2 regions of the Streptomyces sp. NPDC026672 genome follow, and region 2 is predicted to be linked to the other one. Evidence: riboswitches for the same ligand, from Rfam matches in the RefSeq annotation. Region 2 holds a riboswitch; the other holds the start of a gene.
The links. A riboswitch is a leader RNA that binds a small molecule or an ion and turns the genes downstream of it on or off. The one in region 2 is predicted to bind cyclic di-AMP.

Region 1 (5,062 bases), 180 kb from region 2:
CATCCCGGTGGAGACCTTCGTCGGGTACGGCGAGTGGTTCCAGCGCAACCTGCTGCCCGGACTCGAGCGGGTCCGGGTCGTCTCCGTCGACCGGCGGGGCGGGGGCGGCTTCGAACTCGATCTGGACTCGGGGGAGTCGTTCACCGCCCGCGCGGTCGTCGTCGCGACCGGCCTGTCGGGACTGGCGCACCTCCCGCCGGAGCTGGCCGGGGCGACGGCGGGCGGACCGGCGCCGGCGGGCCCGGTGTCGCACAGCTCCCAGCACCACGACCTCGGCCGGTTCTCCGGAAGGGAACTGATCGTCGTCGGGGCCGGCCAGTCCGCGCTGGAGACGGCGGCGCTGGCGGCGGAGGCGGGCGCGCGGGTCAGGGTGGTCTCGCGCGGCCGGGGCCGGGTCGCCTTCGGCGCACCGCCCTGGAAGCAGCCGCGGCTGCGCCCCGAGTCGCCCTTCGGCCGCGCCTGGTCGCTGTGGGCCCTCAGCTACTACCCGCAGCCCTACCGTCATCTCCCGGCCCGCGCCCGCCACTACCTGGTCCGCCGGGTCCTCGGGCCGCTCGGCGCCTGGTGGTTGCGCGACCGCTTCGAGGGCAAGGTGGAGGTCCGCGAGGTCGAGCGCGTGCTGGGCGCGGCCACCGAGGACGGCGGCACGGTCCTCACCGTGCGCACCCACACCGGGGCGACGTACCGGCTGGTCGCCGACCACGTCGTCGCGGCCACCGGTTACCGCGTGGACACCGCCGCGATGGACTTCCTCGGCGCGGGCCTGCGGACCGCGCTCACGGTGAGCCGCGGCGCACCGGTGCTCGGCGCCGGATACGTCTCGTCGGTGCCGGGCCTCTACTTCACCGGCCTGCCCGCGGCCTCCTCGTACGGGCCGGTGATGCGCTTCGTCTGCGGCACCGCGTTCGCCTCGCCGCGCCTGGCCGCGCATCTGGCGGCGGCCCACGGCTGAGCCCGCGCCCGCGTCCCTGCGGTGCGGTGGGCCGCGGTCCCGGCGGCGCGACGAGCCGCGCTCCAACAGCGCGGTGGGCCGCGGGCCGGACGTGGTGAACCGCACAACTTAGCGCGGGTCACCCGGGGTTGAACAGCTCGGGACGACGGGGTGAGTGATCGGAGCGCGTTGTCCGTATTCTCTGATCATGGCCGTACCTCCCCGCTGTTCACTCGTCGCCACGGACCTTGACGGAACGCTCCTGCGCGGTGACGACACACTCTCCGACCGGTCGCTCGCGGCGCTCGCGCGGGTGACCGAGGCGGGGGCCCGGCACCTCGTGGTGACCGGCCGCCCGGCGCCGAGGGTGCGGCCGCTGCTCGACGTCCTCGGCTCCACGGGCCTCGCGGTGTGCGGGCAGGGGGCGCAGGTGTACGACGCCGGAGCGGACCGGCTGCTGTGGTCGGTCACCCTGGACCGGGAACTGGCCGAGACGGCGCTCGGCAAGATCGAGGCCGAGGTGGGGGAGGTGTACGCGGCCGTCGACCAGGACGGGGTGGACGGGCTCACGCTCGTCGAGTCCGGGTACGTGATGCCCCATCCGACGCTGCCCGCCGTGCGGGTGGAGCGGCGCGACGACCTGTGGTGCGCGCCCATCAGCAAGGTGCTGCTGCGCCACCACAGCCTGTCGGACGACGAGTTGGCGGCGACGGCGCGTTCGGTGGTGGGTTCGCTGGCGACCGTGACGATGTCGGGGCCGGGGACGGTGGAGCTCCAGCCGAGCGGCATCACCAAGGCGACCGGTCTGGCGCTGGCCGCCGAGCACCTGGGGCTGAGCCGGCGGGAGGCGATCGCCTTCGGGGACATGCCCAACGACATCCCCATGTTCCACTGGGCCGCCCACGGGGTCGCGATGGCCAACGCGCATCCCGAACTCAAGGCGGTGGCCGACGAGGTCACCTCGTCCAACGAGGACGACGGCATCGCCGTCGTCCTCGAAAGACTGTTCGCGTGAGGGGTGCCGGCCTAGTAGGCGCCGTGGACGTTGTCCATCGAGCCGTAGCGCGCGGCGGCGTAGTTGCAGGCCGCGGTGATGTTGGCGACCGGGTCGTAGATGTCGAACGACGTGCCGACCACGTGGTAGGCGTTGAACGTCGGGTCGATCACCTGGAGCAGGCCCTTGGAGGGGGTGCCGGCGGCGGCGTTGGAGTCCCAGTTGTTGATGGCCATGGGGTTGCCCGAGGACTCCCGCATGATGTTGCGGTAGATGCCGTTGTACGTGCCCGGGATGTGCCGCTCCGCCATGATCGCGAGGGATTCGCGGATCCAGCCGTCGAGGTTGTTCGGGTAGCCGGCCAGGGTCGTGGCGGGCGTGGTGCTCGTGGACGCGGGGGCCGCGGAGGCGCCGGTGGCGCCGATCAGCGGAAGGGCGAGTACGGCGGCGCCGGTACCGGCGACGACGAGGGTGCGCACCAGGCGGTTGGCGCGGAAACGGCTGTGCTGAGCGGCAGCGGGCATGTCGGAATTCCTCTCCGGCCGCCTGCGAGGTGAGCTGTCGGGTTCGGGCGGGGAGGTGCCCGGCCGGGTCGCGGGGACGCGACACGACTTCACCCCGAGCCGTTCCGGTACGACGGGTGTCGTTCCGGTCCGGCGACTTACCTGGGTCCCCCGCTCCTGCCGTACGTGAATGAGTTCGTTGATGGTCGTGTCGGACGCCGGCAGGATTAGGCGTTCGCCCGACAGGCCCGGAACGTATGCGACAGCACATGTCCGGAACAAGTGGCTGACATGCGGCTCGTACCAATTGACCTTGGTCCGGTGCGTATGGGGCGCTTGATCCTTTGCGGTTGCCAACACTCAACTCGCTTGCCGGGCAAGGGTGTGCAAGGGTTTCTCCAGGTATTCCTCCCGAGGGGCACAAGTGACCCAACTCACGCGCGGAGGGGTTCGGCCGTTATATCCACCAAGGGGAATCGGAGTATTAATAGCGGCAAAACGGGCACGTCGGTCCGCATCGGTCGGTATTGCTCCCGGGGTGTGTTCCGGGGGTGCGGAATTCGCTTTTCCGTGACCCTTCGAGGGGTATACGTGACACCGCTCACGATCGACGGAGGTGAGGGTGGAACCGTGCGTGTGGTGTCGGTCGTTGTCCCGGCACGTAACGTGTAGTCGAGAAATATCGCCCATATGAGTCATATGGGCCGATGGGAAACATACCGGCCGAGCGGTGGTACCGCCCGGTCCGGCCGGGTGGGCGCTATCGGTGATCGAAACATGACCGGATACGCTGACTCGGGTGAGGGCAGCGACCTATCGACAAACCGTGTGACCGCCAGCAGACACCAGCAGACAGGAGACCCCTCGTGACCGTCGTCGGGCCGTTCGGGCTGAGCGTGCGGGACCAGGCTCTGGAAGCCGATGTCCAGGCCGGATTGACGGCTGTCGAAGAAGGCTTGCTCGAAGCCACCAAGAGCGAGGTCCCGTTCATCACGGAGGCCGCGCAGCACCTGGTGCGCGCGGGCGGGAAGCGCTTCCGGCCGCTGCTCGTGATGCTGGCGGCGCAGTTCGGCGATCCGTACGCACCCGGGATCGTGCCCTCGGCCGTCGTGGTCGAGCTGACCCACCTCGCGACGCTGTACCACGACGACGTGATGGACGAGGCGGCGGTGCGGCGCGGGGTCGACAGCGCCAACACCCGCTGGGGGAACTCGGTCGCGGTCCTCACCGGCGACTTCCTGTTCGCGCGGGCCTCGCAGATCCTCGCCGACCTCGGCCCGGAGGCGGTCCGGGTCCAGGCCGTCGCGTTCGAACGGCTCGTCACCGGGCAGATCCTGGAGACCGCGGGGCCGTCGGACGGACGGGACCCGGTCGAGCACTACCTCGACGTGCTGGGCGGCAAGACGGGGTCGCTGGTCGCGGTGTCGTGCCGGTTCGGCGCGATGATGTCCGGGGCTGACGAGACGGTCGTGGACGTGCTCACGCAGTACGGCGAGCGGCTGGGCGTCGCGTTCCAGCTCGCGGACGACGTGCTGGACATCGCGTCCGACTCGCGCGAGTCCGGGAAGACGCCCGGGACGGATCTGCGCGAGGGCGTGCCCACGCTGCCGGTGCTGCGGCTGCGGGAGCGGGCGGCGCGGCTGGGGCTGGCCGAGGACCTCGCGCTGTGCGAGCTGCTGGACTCCGACCTCACGGACGACGCGCGGCACGCCGACGCACTGGCCGCGCTGCGGGCGCATCCGGCGCTGGAGCAGGCCCGGCGGGACACCGTGCGGTACGCGGAGGACGCGCGGTCGGCGTTGGCGCCGTTGCCGGAGTGCGATGCGAAGGCCGCGTTGCTGGAACTCTGCGACGCGGTGGTCCACCGAGCGGGCTAGCCGGCCTTCCTGCCCACCCACCCGACTCGGTCCCTCGAACAGCACCCCCACGGGGCTCCACCCCGGACCCCGGAGGGGCGCACCCCGCGAGGCTGCCGACCGTCCCCACGCGCGTTGGGTGGGACGCCCCCTTCCCCGTGGAACTCCGGCCCCCGCCCGCCTCCCGCCGAGCGCCGCCCTCCCTCCCCCTACGGGACCGTCCCTCCGTCGCCTCCCCGTGTCATACCGGAGGTGTACACGGAGTTGGGACCGAGGGGTGACGATTGCGGGGGAGGGATTTGGTCTGATGGTGAGCACGGAAATCACCACTCCTCACCGATTCGGGTGAGAATGGCGGCTCAGGGTGGGAGAAGTGCGAGGCGGCCGCCGCCGACGACGGAGGTAAGGCAGACATGGCACCGTACGAATCCGACGAGGTCGAGGACGTGCGCTCGGGGCGCCGCAGGGCCGCCCGTTACGTCGTCCCGGTCACGGTGGTGGGGGTGGCGGCAGCGACCATCGGGCTCGTCCCGGCGCTCGCCGACTCCGGTGACCCCGACCTGCCGAAGATCACCGCGCAGCAGCTCATCGAGAAGATCGCCAAGTCGGACGTGCAGCAGCTGTCCGGCACGGTGAAGGTCAGCACCGACCTCGGCCTGCCCGACCTGGGCGGCCTGGAGAACAGCCTGCTCTCCGGCGCGACCCCCTCGGGCGGGGACTCGTCCGCCGACCCGAGCGCCAAGCTCACCGAACTCGCCACCGGCACGCACACCCTGCG
Region 2 (5,062 bases):
GGTAGAGCTGGTCCACCCTCGCCTCGACCTGCGCCGTCGTCGGCCGCGGCTCGGCGTGGCCGGTCCCGTCGAAGGCCGTCGCGGTGGCCGCGCCCGCCAGGGCCACGGTCGCGGCCTTCCGGGCCGTACGACCGCCGAGCGAGTGCTGCCGGGGCTTTCGGTGGGCTGCCACCTGGACCTTCACGTCCTTCCGTCGGGCCGTCCCGCCGGGGCGTCCGGCGACGGCCCGCACAGGGGGAGCGGGCCGCCGCCGGACTTCTCGGCGGTGGTGGCCGGCGGCCGCCCCTGGCCCGGGCGGCGTTGGGGAGCCGGTCACCTGGGGGAGGACGCTAGGCCGATGGTGTCGGTCCGGTAACGCCATGTACGGAAGTGGCGGCAGGGGACCGAGGGTGACCGTATGCGACCGTGATCCGCGGCGGGAGCCGCCGACTTCACGGGGAGTGATGACCGAAGCGGCGGTTCCGGGCCGGGCGGGGGCCGCGAGATGCTATGCGGCGCATATATGCGCTCTGTGGGAGTGTGCGGAGGTGGGGGCCGGAGGTGGGGGCGGTGACCGGGGTCACGTGGGCCTCTGGCTAGGCTCCGGAGCCATGGACGTACTCATCCATCTCTTCGTCGGCCTGCACATCATCGGCATCGCCGCGCTCCTCGGTGGCTTCCTCACCCAGATGAAGTCGATCGGCAAGGGCACCGCCCGCTTCGTCCCCGCGATGCTGCACGGCGCGCTGACGATGCTGGTGACCGGTGTCGTCCTGGTCGGTCTGAACCAGGCCGACGACCACCACGTCAACACCGTCAAGATCGGCGTGAAGCTCGCCGTGCTGATCGTGATCCTCGGGCTCGTCTATGTGAAGCGGGACGACGAGACGGTCGACAAGCGGCTGTTCGGGCTGGTCGGCCTGCTGACGGTGGTGAACGTCTTCATCGCGGTGCTGTGGACGTGAGGTGCGGCGGCGCTCTCAGCGGGCGGAGCCGATCGCGGCGCGGGCCGTCAGCAGCGCGCCCGCGGCGACCGCGACCCACACCGCCACGGCGATCCACACGAGTGCCTGCCCCGGGCCCCTGAGCCAGGGGACGCCGACGGCGGCGGCGACCGACAGCGTGGCCGCCGCCGTCATACCCATCGGGAAGGCGGTCGCCCAGCGGCGCACGTCCCAGTTGCGCACGTCACGACGCGCGCGGGGCCGCAGCAGTTCGCCGGCCAGCAGGACGACGTAGCAGGTCAGGTCGAGGACGAGCAGGACGACGGTCACCTTGCGCAGGACGTCCTGGTCGTCCTCGTTCCACAGGTACAGCCGCGGGGTGTCCGCCGTGAGCAGCGCCGCTCCGGTCAGCGCGGAGACGGACGGCGCGCCGCCCGCGATCCACTGGTCGCCGGCGCCCTCCGTCAGCTGCCGCGGGTCGAAGCGGGTGAGGGCGAGGCCGTAGAGGACGAGGCCCAGCCAGAACAGCACCAGCGCGGCGTGCGCGAGCCAGGCCGTGGCCACGGCCCCGCCGATCGTGGCGGCCAGCGCGGCGAGCGCCTGGGTGGCGACACAGGCGAGGAACACCCCGCCGTGCATACGGCGGCCCCAGCGCGGTACGGCGAGCAGCAGCAGGACGGGCCAGAGCACGGCCGCGAGCGCCAGCAGGGCCTCGGCCACACCCTGGGCGCCGAAGTGCGAGAACCGGATGCCGAGGACGGCGGTGGCGGCCACGGCGGTGAGCGCGTCCGGTGTCCGTGCCTCGGCCGTCCAGCGCGTCCGCTCCCGCAGCAGCCCGGTCACGAAGGTCACGGCGAGCGCGAGCCAGGCGACGCAGGCCAGCACCAGGAAGACCCGGGACAGGAACGCGTGCCCGGCCAGCTCCAGCCCCACGGACAGGATCCCGGTGGCCATCACGGCGGCCCCCGCGGCGGGCGGGCGCCGCGTCCACCAGACACGAAGAGGGGAGAAACCGGACATGTCCCGATGCTAAGGATCACCACCCGGCTCCGCTCCCGCCCACACGCGGGCACCCGTCGAAAACCCGCCGATGCGGGACGCGTCCCGTGGGCGCGCGGCGTCCGGTACGCACGGGGAGGCCGCCCGAATCGACGCGCGGGTCCGGGCGGGATCCGTTTCTCCGGCGGCCCCGCCCGGGTTCCTCCGGTCAGGCCGGGCGGACCACGCTGTGGATGATGGAGGCGCCGCCGTAGTAGACCGACTCCTCGCGGACGTAGGCGCCCGGTTTGGGGGCGTGGATCATCATGCCGTCGCCGATGTAGAGGCCGACGTGGCTGATGTCGTCGTAGAAGAAGATCAGGTCACCCGGCTGCGCGTCGGCGAGGGAGACCGTGGTGCCCGCGTTCACCTGGTCCCACGTGGTGCGCGGAAGGGTGACGCCGGCGGCCCGCCACGCGGCCTGGGTGAGGCCGGAGCAGTCGTACGAGTCCGGCCCGGTGGCGCCCCACACGTACGGCTTGCCGATCTGCGCGCGGGCGAACGCGAGCGCCTGGTCGGCCTTGGAGGCGTACGAGGAACCCGACCCCGACGATCCCGAGGTGTCCGACGACCCCGACGTGTCCGACGTGGAGGTGTCCGTCGAGCCGGAGGTCCCCGTCGACGCGGACGCCTCGCCGCTCTCCTGGGCCGCCTTCTCCGCCGCCTGCTTCTCGGCCAGCTCCGCGGCCTGCCGCGCGGCCTCCTCCTGCTTCTGCTTCTCGATCGCCGCGAGCCGCGCCTTCTGCTCGGCCGTCAGGTCGGACAGCAGTTCACGCGCGCCGGCCAGCTTCTTCTGGACCATCGCCTTGGCGGTCCGCAGCTCGCTCTGCGACTTGTCGAGCGTCTCCAGGCTCTTGGTGGCCTCCTGCCGCTTCTTCATGGTCGCGGACTGCTGGGTGACGTAGTCGTCGACCGCCTGCTTCTGCCGGGAGGTCATCCGGTTCATCAGCTGGGACTGGTCGAAGTAGTCCTGGGGGCTGTCGGCCAGCAGGAACGTGGCCGTGTCGGGCGCGGCGGCCCCGGTCCGGTACTGGGCTGCGGCGAACGTCCCCAGCTCCTCGCGGGCCTTGTTGAGCTCGTCCGTACGACGGGCCACGTCGTCCAGGAGCGTGTCGACCTGCTTGCGCTGCTTGCCGGTCTGCTCCTTGGCCGCGTTGTACTTCTCGGTCGCGGACTCGGCCTGGCGGTAGAGGTCGTCGACCTTCTTCTGGACCTCCTCGACGCTCGGCCTGCCGTCGGTCGAGGGTGTCGAGGGTGCGGCGTTGGCGGTCTGGGAGAGCAGGGCCACGGAGGTGAGGGCGGCGGTGGCGAGGACGGGCGTCCCCATGCCCGCGATGCGCGGACCGGCGGGGCGGGACTTGCGGTGCGACGCCAAAGGAGGCGACTCCTTCCATGTTCCGCCTACCGAGTTAGCTGTCGGGTTCGGGCGGGTGGTTCGGAAGGGTTGCCCTACGGCCCGGTCCCCGAAGGGAGTTGGGCCGATTCACCCCAAGGTCGGTGGGTCCCCGGCTCCGGCCGCCCCACAGGCGTCCGGACTCGACGGAGGCCGCGCGGCCCGGCGTCGTTCGCCGGTGGAGGTCGTACGGCCCGCCCGGAACGGTAGCCAACTCGTGTGGCGCCTGTGAAGGTTGATGGGTGATATGCCCGATACATTTTCGTGACCTTTGGTCAAGGTGGGGCGGGACGTGATCGATGTGCTGCGATCGAGGGTGATTTGTTCGTTTCTGATCTCCCGTCCACGGCTCCCACCTCGTGGTATGCGACCCGTCGCGCACCGTGACCGGGCGACCCGGGGGTGGTCGTGGGCGGTGGGACGGGCGTCGTGCGGACGCGGAATCCGGGGATGTTCCCGGGGTGGCGGCGGGTTGTCAGTGGGGCGCCCTAGACTCGGAGAGCGATGAGCAGCCTCTTTGACGAAAGCTTCCTGGCGAACCTCCAGGCCCCCCACGGGTCCGAGGAGGAACCTCCGCCCCCGCCCGAGGACGATCACGCTCCGGAGCCGCTTCCGGACGATCTGTTCGGCGGGAAGTTCGACGCGCCCCCGGACCGCGACGCGTACTACCGCGGCGGCGCCCCCCGTCCGGCGCTCGACGCGGCGGCCCTGCTGGAGGGGCTGAACGAGAACCAGCGCGCGGCCGTCGTCCACGCCGGCAGCCCCCTGCTCATCGTCGCCGGCGCCGGCTCCGGCAAGACCCGGGTGCTCACCCACCGCATCGCGCACCTCCTCGGCGAGCGGAACGTGCATCCCGGCCAGATCCTCGCGATCACCTTCACCAACAAGGCCGCGGGCGAGATGAAGGAGCGCGTCGAGCAGCTCGTGGGCCCGCGCGCGAACGCGATGTGGGTGATGACCTTCCACAGCGCGTGCGTGCGCATCCTGCGCCGCGAGAGCAAGAAGCTCGGCTTCACGTCGTCGTTCTCGATCTACGACGCGGCCGACTCCAAGCGGCTCATGGCGCTCGTCTGCCGTGACCTCGACCTCGACCCCAAGCGCTACCCGCCGAAGTCGTTCAGCGCCAAGATCAGCAACCTCAAGAACGAGCTGATCGACGAGGAGGACTTCGCGGGGCAGGCCACCGACGGCTTTGAGAAGACCCTCGCCCAGGCGTACGCCCTGTACCAGTCCCGGCTGCGCGAGGCGAACGCCCTCGACTTCGACGACCTGATCATGACGACGGTCAACCTGCTGCGCGCCTTCCCGGACGTCGCCGAGCACTACCGCCGCCGCTTCCGGCACGTCCTCGTCGACGAGTACCAGGACACCAACCACGCGCAGTACGCCCTCGTGCGCGAACTCGTCGGCACCCGCGAGCACGACGAGGACACACCGCCGAGCGAGCACGACCTCCCGCCGGCCGAACTGTGCGTCGTGGGCGACGCCGACCAGTCGATCTACGCCTTCCGCGGCGCGACGATCCGCAACATCCTGCAGTTCGAGGAGGACTACCCGGACGCCACGACGATCCTCCTGGAGCAGAACTACCGCTCCACACAGACGATCCTGTCCGCCGCCAACGCGGTCATCGAGCGCAACGAGTCCCGCCGCCCCAAGAACCTGTGGACCAACGCGGGCGCGGGCGCGCTGATCACGGGTTATGTCG

Region 1: it holds a riboswitch for cyclic di-AMP, as region 2 does, so the genes downstream of both, AB0F77_RS08565 (transglycosylase SLT domain-containing protein) here and AB0F77_RS09435 (NlpC/P60 family protein) in region 2, are expected to answer to the same signal.

What each region holds. Positions count from the first base shown of each region.
Region 1 covers NZ_JBEZXS010000006.1:42,397-47,458, forward strand. Annotated here, with positions in the region: gene AB0F77_RS08555 (FAD-dependent oxidoreductase) at 1-952, shown strand, start outside; gene AB0F77_RS08560 (HAD family hydrolase) at 1,140-1,946, shown strand; gene AB0F77_RS08565 (transglycosylase SLT domain-containing protein) at 1,958-2,449, opposite strand; cyclic di-AMP (ydaO/yuaA leader) riboswitch at 2,455-2,635, opposite strand; gene AB0F77_RS08570 (polyprenyl synthetase family protein) at 3,295-4,305, shown strand; gene AB0F77_RS08575 (DUF2092 domain-containing protein) at 4,698-5,062, shown strand, end outside.
Region 2 covers NZ_JBEZXS010000006.1:218,880-223,941, forward strand. Annotated here, with positions in the region: gene AB0F77_RS09420 (NlpC/P60 family protein) at 1-172, opposite strand, end outside; gene AB0F77_RS09425 (hypothetical protein) at 591-944, shown strand; gene AB0F77_RS09430 (hypothetical protein) at 960-1,943, opposite strand; gene AB0F77_RS09435 (NlpC/P60 family protein) at 2,131-3,336, opposite strand; cyclic di-AMP (ydaO/yuaA leader) riboswitch at 3,345-3,513, opposite strand; gene pcrA (DNA helicase PcrA) at 3,859-5,062, shown strand, end outside.